DNA from 3 places in the Fictibacillus enclensis genome. Region 1 is predicted to be linked to each of the others. Evidence: a T-box and tRNA genes for the amino acid it is inferred to sense, from the RefSeq annotation. Region 1 holds a T-box; the other regions hold tRNA genes.
What was found. The T-box of region 1 lies ahead of thrS (threonine--tRNA ligase). A T-box ahead of a tRNA ligase gene usually reads a tRNA of that ligase, here a tRNA-Thr.
Positions count from the first base shown of each region.

Region 2: it has a tRNA-Thr gene. The T-box ahead of thrS (threonine--tRNA ligase) is inferred to sense a tRNA for this amino acid. The anticodon was not compared.
Region 3: it has a tRNA-Thr gene. The T-box ahead of thrS (threonine--tRNA ligase) is inferred to sense a tRNA for this amino acid. The anticodon was not compared.

Region 1 covers NZ_CP126109.1:1,607,714-1,610,977, reverse strand. The annotation lists gene thrS (threonine--tRNA ligase) at 1-1,892, opposite strand, end outside; T-box leader at 2,220-2,444, opposite strand; gene rpiA (ribose-5-phosphate isomerase RpiA) at 2,505-3,182, opposite strand; gene QNH15_RS08605 (type IA DNA topoisomerase) at 3,246-3,264, opposite strand, start outside.
Region 2 covers NZ_CP126109.1:92,406-95,669, reverse strand. The annotation lists rRNA gene QNH15_RS00515 (16S ribosomal RNA) at 1-458, opposite strand, end outside; tRNA gene QNH15_RS00510 (tRNA-Ala) at 629-704, opposite strand; tRNA gene QNH15_RS00505 (tRNA-Pro) at 715-791, opposite strand; tRNA gene QNH15_RS00500 (tRNA-Arg) at 795-871, opposite strand; tRNA gene QNH15_RS00495 (tRNA-Leu) at 889-977, opposite strand; tRNA gene QNH15_RS00490 (tRNA-Gly) at 991-1,065, opposite strand; tRNA gene QNH15_RS00485 (tRNA-Leu) at 1,073-1,157, opposite strand; tRNA gene QNH15_RS00480 (tRNA-Lys) at 1,176-1,251, opposite strand; tRNA gene QNH15_RS00475 (tRNA-Thr) at 1,260-1,335, opposite strand; tRNA gene QNH15_RS00470 (tRNA-Val) at 1,343-1,418, opposite strand; rRNA gene rrf (5S ribosomal RNA) at 1,428-1,543, opposite strand; rRNA gene QNH15_RS00460 (23S ribosomal RNA) at 1,855-3,264, opposite strand, start outside.
Region 3 covers NZ_CP126109.1:165,431-168,694, reverse strand. The annotation lists gene rocF (arginase) at 1-859, opposite strand, end outside; tRNA gene QNH15_RS00980 (tRNA-Ala) at 1,097-1,172, opposite strand; tRNA gene QNH15_RS00975 (tRNA-Gly) at 1,182-1,255, opposite strand; tRNA gene QNH15_RS00970 (tRNA-Lys) at 1,310-1,385, opposite strand; tRNA gene QNH15_RS00965 (tRNA-Tyr) at 1,492-1,576, opposite strand; tRNA gene QNH15_RS00960 (tRNA-Thr) at 1,612-1,687, opposite strand; tRNA gene QNH15_RS00955 (tRNA-Val) at 1,711-1,786, opposite strand; tRNA gene QNH15_RS00950 (tRNA-Glu) at 1,877-1,951, opposite strand; tRNA gene QNH15_RS00945 (tRNA-Thr) at 1,955-2,030, opposite strand; tRNA gene QNH15_RS00940 (tRNA-Asn) at 2,032-2,106, opposite strand; rRNA gene rrf (5S ribosomal RNA) at 2,154-2,269, opposite strand; rRNA gene QNH15_RS00930 (23S ribosomal RNA) at 2,525-3,264, opposite strand, start outside.

The DNA of each region.
Region 1 (3,264 bases):
AGTTTTTTTAGAAAATCCTCCGGTTTCATAAACACAGATGTCCTTTCGCTGTACCTTCTTACGCTGACTCCTTCGTTTTTGACTTCTTCATCACCGATTACGAGAGTATACGGAGTTTTCAGGATTTGCGCCTCACGGATTTTATACCCCAGTTTCTCCTCTCTGAGATCTGCTTCTGCTCTGATTCCCGCACCTCTTAATTGTTGCAGGAGTTCCTTTGCATTTTCCGAATGCGCATCAAGCGACACCGGGATAATTTTAACCTGCACCGGAGAAAGCCAAACCGGGAAAGCTCCGGCATAATGTTCGATCAGTATGCCCAAAAAGCGGTCAATGGAGCCAAGAACCGCACGGTGAATGACTACCGGACGCCGCTTTTCATTATGCTCATCCACATAATGAAGGTCGAACTTTTCCGGCATTTGAAAATCAAGTTGGACCGTTGCACATTGATGGCTTCTCTTTATGGCATCTCGGATATGAAAATCAATTTTTGGGCCGTAAAATGCGCCGTCTCCTTCATTGATCCGGTAAGAGAAACCTGCCTTTTGCAATACAGTTGCCAGAGCGCTTTCAGCTTGATTCCAGAGCGTTTCATCTCCCATAAAATCCTCCGGCCGTGTGGAAAGCTCGACCTCGAAAGAAAAGCCAAATGTGCTGTAGACCTCATTGACAACTCGTAAAACAGATGTTAGTTCCTCTTCAATTTGCTCAGGTGTTACAAAAATATGGGCGTCATCCTGGCAAAACGTCCTGACTCTCAAGAGCCCATTCAACGCACCGCTGTATTCATGGCGGTGCACCTGTCCAAACTCTGCCAGCCTGAGCGGCAGGTCTCGGTAGGAGCGCCGCTTATTTTTGTAAATGAGCATATGTCCGGGACAATTCATTGGTTTTAATGCAAAACTTGCGTCATCCACATTTGTGAAATACATATTATCCTTGTAATGCCCCCAGTGGCCCGACTTCTCCCACAGCCTCTGATTCATCATCAGCGGAGTCCTGACTTCTTCAAACCCGCCCATATCCTGGAATTTCTGTAAAAATCCTTCGAGTTCCTTTCGAATCACCTGTCCTTTCGGCAAGAAAAACGGCATTCCTGGAGCTTCATCGGAAAACATAAACAACTCCAGTTCTTTACCAAGCTTCCGGTGATTTCGTTTGGCAGATTCCTCCAAGAACTGCAGATGCTCATCCAGCTCCTTTTTAGAAGAAAACGCCACACCATAAATCCGCTGCAGCATCCGATTATTGGAATCTCCCCTCCAGTAGGCACCAGAAACCGAAGTTAATTTGAATGCCTTAATCCGCCCTGTTGAAGGTAGATGAGGCCCCCGGCACAAATCCCGGAATTCGCCTTGTTTATAAAAAGTGATCAGCTCTCCTTCAGGAATATCACGCAGCAATTCAAGCTTGAGCTCATCCTCCTTATCCTGCCAGTAGCGGGCGGCTTCCTCTCTTATTGCCGTTAACCGCTCAATCCGTAAATTTTCGGCAATGATTTTCTTCATTTCGGCTTCTATGGCGGAAAGATCTTCATTGGAGATGGAAACTGGCAGATCAAAATCATAATAAAACCCATTTTCAATGGCAGGGCCGATCCCAAACTTCACCTCTCCATAAATCCGTTGAACCGCCTGTGCAAGAACGTGGGCTGCGCTATGCCTTAAAACCTCTTCGCCTTCAGGGGATTGCAGACTAATAATTTCGATGTTTGCATCTTTTTCAAGAGGTGTGCTGAGATCTGAAAGCCGTCCATTTACCTTGCCGGCAACTGCTTTTTTGCTTAATTCCGGGCTGATGGAAGCCGCAATTTCATGAACAGATACACCTTGCGGATAGCTGTGCCGGGAACCATCGGGGAACTGAAGGCTGATTTCGTTTGCTTTCATTTTTCATCTCTCCATTCTGTTTTTAAATAACAAAAAGCACACCCATCCCTCATCTAGGGACGAGTGTGCTTTTACCCGTGGTTCCACCCTGGTTCCCGCCATTACCGATCAATGGCGGCTCCATTTGCTTTAACGCAGCATCTGCGGAATAAGCTAATCAATCCAGTTCACCCATTCAGCTCCCAGGCGGTAATCCGTGCCCCTTTGTCAGGAAGTTCTCAGCTCTCCTTCCTTCTCTGTATGACCGGTTGGCAATAGATATTGTCCTGTTCAACACTATTTTTAATTTAGGAGATGAGAAAAAGAAAAAACGCACTCATCCCAAACAAAAGGGACGAGTGCGTTTTACCCGTGGTTCCACCCAGATTCCCATCAAACAGCATGGCTATTTGATGGCTCCTTGGCTTTAACGCAGCGTCTGCGGTATGAGCTACTGTGTTCACCCATACAGCTCAAGGATGGTAAGCCGTTCCGCTGCGTTGGGAAGTTCTCAGCACCCTTCCTCTCTGTGCAACCGTACAGAATGGCTCATGTTCCTTTCAATGCTTTTTAACCGATCAGTTTTATTAAAATACAATATACAGCATATTCCAAAGGGATACAAGAAATTTTTTAAGAGTTCCTATTTTTTTCGATAATTTCGGGACCTTCAGCCTCACCGACCACGATGAGATCGGCACCATTCAAAAACAGGCCGTGCTCTACTACACCCGTCAGGCTGTCTAGCCATGTTGCCAGCTGCTCGGGTTCACGAATCTCCTCCAAATGAAGATCAATAATATAATGGCCGCTGTCTGTCACATAAGGAGCATTTTCTTTGTCCCGGATCACTGGCGAAAGACCCTGTTTTTCAAAATATCGAAATAATCGCTGTGCTCCAAACGGAATCACTTCTACAGGAAGAGGAAATTTCCCCAATGTTTGTACTTTCTTGGCGGGGTCCACCACCCAAATCACTTTCGCCGAGGCATTAGCGACCACTTTTTCAAACAAAAGTGCCCCGCCTCCTCCTTTAATGCCATTAAGCTTGGGATCCACTTCATCCGCACCATCAATGGTCAGGTCGATCTTATCCACGTCATCAATGGAAATCAGCGGAATACCAAGAGATTGAGCCAGCTTGGTCGTAGAAGCTGACGTTGATACACCTTTTATCCGAAGACCGTTTTTCACGGCCTCTCCCACCTTTTGTATGGTATAAAACACGGTGGAGCCTGTGCCAAGTCCGACCGTCATCCCGTCTTCGATGTAATCGGCTGCTTTTTCGCCTGCCAGTTGTTTTTGATTCATGGCCCTGTCTCCTTTGGGGTTTGGTTTCGTCTGCCCTTCTGACTCTAGGATACACGCTTCGACTTACATTTTAAACTCAATT
Region 2 (3,264 bases), 1.5 Mb from region 1:
TTCTTCTCTGACAACAGAGCTTTACGACCCGAAGGCCTTCATCGCTCACGCGGCGTTGCTCGGTCAGACTTTCGTCCATTGCCGAAGATTCCCTACTGCTGCCTCCCGTAGGAGTCTGGGCCGTGTCTCAGTCCCAGTGTGGCCGATCACCCTCTCAGGTCGGCTACGCATCGTCGCCTTGGTGAGCCGTTACCTCACCAACTAGCTAATGCGCCGCGGGCCCATCTGTAAGCGTCAGCCGAAACCGACTTTCAAAAAAGAAGCAGGCGCTTCTCGTTATCATCCGGTATTAGCTCCGGTTTCCCGGAGTTATCCCCGTCTTACAGGCAGGTTACCCACGTGTTACTCACCCGTCCGCCGCTAAATCAGAGGAGCAAGCTCCTCGTCATTCGCTCGACTTGCATGTATTAGGCACGCCGCCAGCGTTCATCCTGAGCCAGGATCAAACTCTCCAATAAAGTGTTTGATATAGCTCTTAATGTTTAAAAATAAGAAATTGATGGGATTGTAAAATCCCTGACTTACTCTGGCTTTTGTTTGGTTTTCAAAGAACATCAATGCTGCTTTAAAAACAGCAACTTTCATATTGTACCCATTAAAAAAGAAAATGTCAATAGCATTTTCTAAATGGTGGAGCCTAGCGGGATCGAACCGCTGACCTCCTGCGTGCAAGGCAGGCGCTCTCCCAGCTGAGCTAAGGCCCCGAAGTGAAGATGGTCGGGAAGACAGGATTTGAACCTGCGACCCCCTGGTCCCAAACCAGGTGCTCTACCAAGCTGAGCCACTTCCCGTTATGGCGCGCCCTGAGAGATTCGAACTCCCGACCTTTTGATTCGTAGTCAAACACTCTATCCAGCTGAGCTAAGGGCGCATAAAAAAACATTCTATTGGTGCCGAGGGCCGGACTCGAACCGGCACGGTAGTCACCTACCGCAGGATTTTAAGTCCTGTGTGTCTGCCAATTCCACCACCCCGGCAGGCAGAAAAAAATGGAGCGGAAGACGGGATTCGAACCCGCGACCCCAACCTTGGCAAGGTTGTATTCTACCACTGAACTACTTCCGCATCCGTATGGTGCGGGTGAAGGGACTCGAACCCCCACGTCATAAGACACTAGATCCTAAGTCTAGCGCGTCTGCCAATTCCGCCACACCCGCAATATACAATTATAAAACTGGTGAGCCATGAAGGACTCGAACCTTCGACCCTCTGATTAAAAGTCAGATGCTCTACCAACTGAGCTAATGGCTCTCTTTAAGTGGTGCCGGCTAGAGGACTTGAACCCCCAACCTACTGATTACAAGTCAGTTGCTCTACCAATTGAGCTAAACCGGCGAAATAATGGTGGAGGATGACGGGTTCGAACCGCCGACCCCCTGCTTGTAAGGCAGGTGCTCTCCCAGCTGAGCTAATCCTCCATTATGTATGCCCGGCAACGTCCTACTCTTACAGGGGGAAGCCCCCAACTACCATCGGCGCTGAAGAGCTTAACTTCCGTGTTCGGTATGGGAACGGGTGTGACCTCTTCGCTATTGCCACCAGACATATATCGGTTTGTGATCAACGGCGATTTTCTTCGTCAGCTTCACTCCTCCTCTTCCTCATGTACGGTAAAGTACACTCCGGAGAGTCGTCGTTTTGCTTCCTCGAATCTCTTGTCGCTGACAAACCTTTTGTTTTTGAGGCATATTCCCTCAAAACTAGATAACTTCATCCAAACTTACTGATAACGTCCAGCTTCATGAACCATATCCTCGAGGTCGTTTCGTCCCTTCCGACGAACACCAAAACCGTGTTCTTGTCAGGGTCTCCAACGCTTGTCGGATATAAGCGGTTCATTCCGCTTTTGTTTTTAAGGATAAGCCCTCGACCGATTAGTATCTGTCAGCTCCACGTGTCACCACGCTTCCACACCAGACCTATCAACCTCATCATCTCTAAGGGGTCTTACTCACTTGACGTGATGGGAAATCTCATCTTGAGGGGGGCTTCATGCTTAGATGCTTTCAGCACTTATCCCGTCCACACGTAGCTACCCAGCTATGCCCCTGGCGGAACAACTGGTACACCAGCGGTGTGTCCATCCCGGTCCTCTCGTACTAAGGACAGCTCCTCTCAAATTTCCTGCGCCCGCGACGGATAGGGACCGAACTGTCTCACGACGTTCTGAACCCAGCTCGCGTACCGCTTTAATGGGCGAACAGCCCAACCCTTGGGACCTACTTCAGCCCCAGGATGCGATGAGCCGACATCGAGGTGCCAAACCTCCCCGTCGATGTGGACTCTTGGGGGAGATAAGCCTGTTATCCCCAGGGTAGCTTTTATCCGTTGAGCGATGGCCCTTCCATGCGGAACCACCGGATCACTAAGCCCGACTTTCGTCCCTGCTCGACTTGTAGGTCTCGCAGTCAAGCTCCCTTGTGCCTTTACACTCTGCGAATGATTTCCAACCATTCTGAGGGAACCTTTGGGCGCCTCCGTTACGATTTAGGAGGCGACCGCCCCAGTCAAACTGCCCACCTGACACTGTCTCCGAACCGGATCACGGTTCCAGGTTAGAATTTCAATACAGTCAGGGTAGTATCCCACCGACGCCTCCATCGAAGCTGGCGCTCCGACTTCTCAGGCTCCTACCTATCCTGTACAAACTGTACCAAAATCCAATATCAAGCTGCAGTAAAGCTCCATGGGGTCTTTCCGTCCTGTCGCGGGTAACCTGCATCTTCACAGGTACTATAATTTCACCGGGTCTCTCGTTGAGACAGTATCCAAATCGTTACACCTTTCGTGCGGGTCGGAACTTACCCGACAAGGAATTTCGCTACCTTAGGACCGTTATAGTTACGGCCGCCGTTTACTGGGGCTTCAATTCAGAGCTTCTCCCCTAAGGGATAACCCCTCCTCTTAACCTTCCAGCACCGGGCAGGTGTCAGCCCCTATACTTCGCCTTGCGGCTTCGCAGAGACCTGTGTTTTTGCTAAACAGTCGCTTGGATCTATTCACTGCGGCTCTCTCGGGCGATAAACCCTACCAGAGCACCCCTTCTCCCGAAGTTACGGGGTCATTTTGCCGAGTTCCTTAACGAGAGTTCTCCCGATCATCTTAGGATTCTCTCCTCGCCTACCTGTGTCGGTTTGCGGTACGGGCACCTCTTTCCTCACTAGAGGCTTTTCTTGGCAGTGTAGGATCAGGGACTTCGGTACTGTAATTTCCCTCGCCGTCACAGCTCAGCCTTCACGATTGCGGGATTTGCCTCACAATCAG
Region 3 (3,264 bases), 1.4 Mb from region 1:
CTACTGTCGCTGTTTTATTTCGTTCATCCAAAATCGGGTTGACCTCCACAAATTCCGCGGAAGTAATGAGCTGTGATTCAGCCAGCATTTCCATCGCCAAATGGCTTTCTCTGTAGCTGATTCCGCCGAGAACCGGTGTACCCACTCCCGGGGCATCCTGGGGATCGAGCCCGTCAAGGTCAAGACTGAGGTGAACTCCATCTGTTTTTGCGGACAAGTACTCAATCGTTTCCTCCATCACCTTCGTCATACCGATCCGGTCAATCTCATGCATCGTATACACCTTGATCCCGCGTTCCTTGATCAACGTCTTTTCTCCCTCATCAAGAGAACGCGCCCCGATGATAACGATATTTTCCGGTTTAACTTTCTGTTCGTATCCCCCAATGCGAGTTAACGATTCATGGCCAATGCCCAAACTTGCAGCAAGAGGCATACCATGAATGTTTCCGCTTGGTGAGGTATCTGCTGTGTTCAAGTCTCCATGGGCATCATACCAGATGACCCCAAGGTTCTCATAATGCTTGGAGATGCCTGCAAGTGATCCGATCGCGATACTGTGGTCCCCTCCCAGAACAAGCGGAAAGCGGTTCTCCTGAATAACATCCGAAACAGCCTGAGCCAGGTTCTCACTGGCAGAAGCCACTTCTTCCAGGTTCTTCAGGTTCGTTTCAATGGTTTCCTCGATCGTTCCCGGCCGGGCAATCTCAATATCCCCAAAGTCGAGAACGTTGTATTCAATATCCTTCAGCCGTTCCACAATGCCTGCATATCGAATGGCACTTGGACCCATATCTACTCCCCGCCGTGTTTGCCCTAAATCCATTGGTACCCCGATAAGTGTAATATCCTTCTTCATATGTAGGCCTCCCCCTAAGCTGCGTTTCAATATTCTTTCAATTAATTTTAGCCTGTCCCTTACAGGTGGTTCAACTGGACAGAAAATTGCATAGATATACCCGGTAGTAAGCGCTTTCTATAGATAGAGTGGATAATTATTAGATACAGTTGGATCAAATGAAGGAATAAGAGTCTGGCATTCGGCAATAAAAAAAGCCTTTGGACAAAAGTCCAAAGACTGTACGTTTATTATGTATGGTGGAGCCTAGCGGGATCGAACCGCTGACCTCCTGCGTGCAAGGCAGGCGCTCTCCCAGCTGAGCTAAGGCCCCAAAATAAAATGGAGCGGGTGATGAGAATCGAACTCACGACCAGAGCTTGGAAGGCTCTTGTTTTACCACTAAACTACACCCGCATATTAACCTTATTATAACGTTATGCCCATGCTTTCTGTCTTTTATTCAGAAAGTGGTGAGCCATGAAGGACTCGAACCTTCGACCCTCTGATTAAAAGTCAGATGCTCTACCGACTGAGCTAATGGCTCATGTTGTTATGTCCGTCGAGACAACTCGCCGTTCAACCACGAAGCGTTGCTCGTGACTGAGCTAATGGCTCATGTTGCTTACCAAAACTGTTTTTAAAAAGATAAGTGGTGGAGGGGGACGGATTCGAACCGCCGAACCCGGAGGGAGCGGATTTACAGTCCGCCGCGTTTAGCCACTTCGCTACCCCTCCACATAAAAAAAGGATTCCGGTATTTCTTATTAAAATGGTGCCGGCTAGAGGACTTGAACCCCCAACCTACTGATTACAAGTCAGTTGCTCTACCAATTGAGCTAAACCGGCGTTGTAAACAATGGTGATAAAAATGGTGGAGGATGACGGGTTCGAACCGCCGACCCCCTGCTTGTAAGGCAGGTGCTCTCCCAGCTGAGCTAATCCTCCAAATGGAATATTATTGGTTCTTTTCGTTAGAAAAGAACTTGGTTCTTTTTTTCAAAAGAACTTGGTTGTTTTCATTTTCATGAAAAAACATGGTGACCCGTACGGGATTCGAACCCGTGTTACCGCCGTGAAAGGGCGGTGTCTTAACCGCTTGACCAACGGGCCGACTGGAGCTTCCAACCGGGCTCGAACCGGTGACCTCTTCCTTACCATGGAAGCACTCTACCTACTGAGCTATGGAAGCATGGCTCCACAGGTAGGACTCGAACCTACGACCGATCGGTTAACAGCCGATAGCTCTACCACTGAGCTACTGTGGAATAATAAACTAATTAGAAATCCACAAACAAAAAGGGTTGAAATGAAAGCCCGGCAGCGTCCTACTCTAACAGGGGGAATCCCCCAACTACCATCGGCGCAAAAGAGCTTAACTTCCGTGTTCGGTATGGGAACGGGTGTGACCTCTTCGCTATCGCCACCAGACTGTCTTTCAAAGTTTGTCCTAAATTACAAGGACAAGATATATTTTACAATGTTTTTGCTCTTTTGGCAAGAGCTTTTTTTGAGGCATATTCCCTCAAAACTAGATAACCTTCATCCAAACTTACTGATAACGTCCAGCTTCATGAACCATATCCTCGAGGTCGTTTCGTCCCTTCCCACGAACACCAAAATCGTGTTCTTGTCAGGGTCTCCAACGCTTGTCGGATATAAGCGGTTCATTCCGCTTTTGTTTTTAAGGATAAGCCCTCGACCGATTAGTATCTGTCAGCTCCACGTGTCACCACGCTTCCACACCAGACCTATCAACCTCATCATCTCTAAGGGGTCTTACTCACTTGACGTGATGGGAAATCTCATCTTGAGGGGGGCTTCATGCTTAGATGCTTTCAGCACTTATCCCGTCCACACGTAGCTACCCAGCTATGCCCCTGGCGGAACAACTGGTACACCAGCGGTGTGTCCATCCCGGTCCTCTCGTACTAAGGACAGCTCCTCTCAAATTTCCTGCGCCCGCGACGGATAGGGACCGAACTGTCTCACGACGTTCTGAACCCAGCTCGCGTACCGCTTTAATGGGCGAACAGCCCAACCCTTGGGACCTACTTCAGCCCCAGGATGCGATGAGCCGACATCGAGGTGCCAAACCTCCCCGTCGATGTGGACTCTTGGGGGAGATAAGCCTGTTATCCCCAGGGTAGCTTTTATCCGTTGAGCGATGGCCCTTCCATGCGGAACCACCGGATCACTAAGCCCGACTTTCGTCCCTGCTCGACTTGTAGGTCTCGCAGTCAAGCTCCCTTGTGCCTTTACACTCTGCGAATGATTTCCAACCATTCTGAGGGAACCTTTGGGCGCCTCCGTTACGATTTAGGAGGCGACCGCCCCAGTCAAACTGCCCACCTGACACTGTCTCCGAACCGGATCACGGTTCCAGGTTAGAATTTCAATACAGTCAGGGTAGTATCCCACCGACG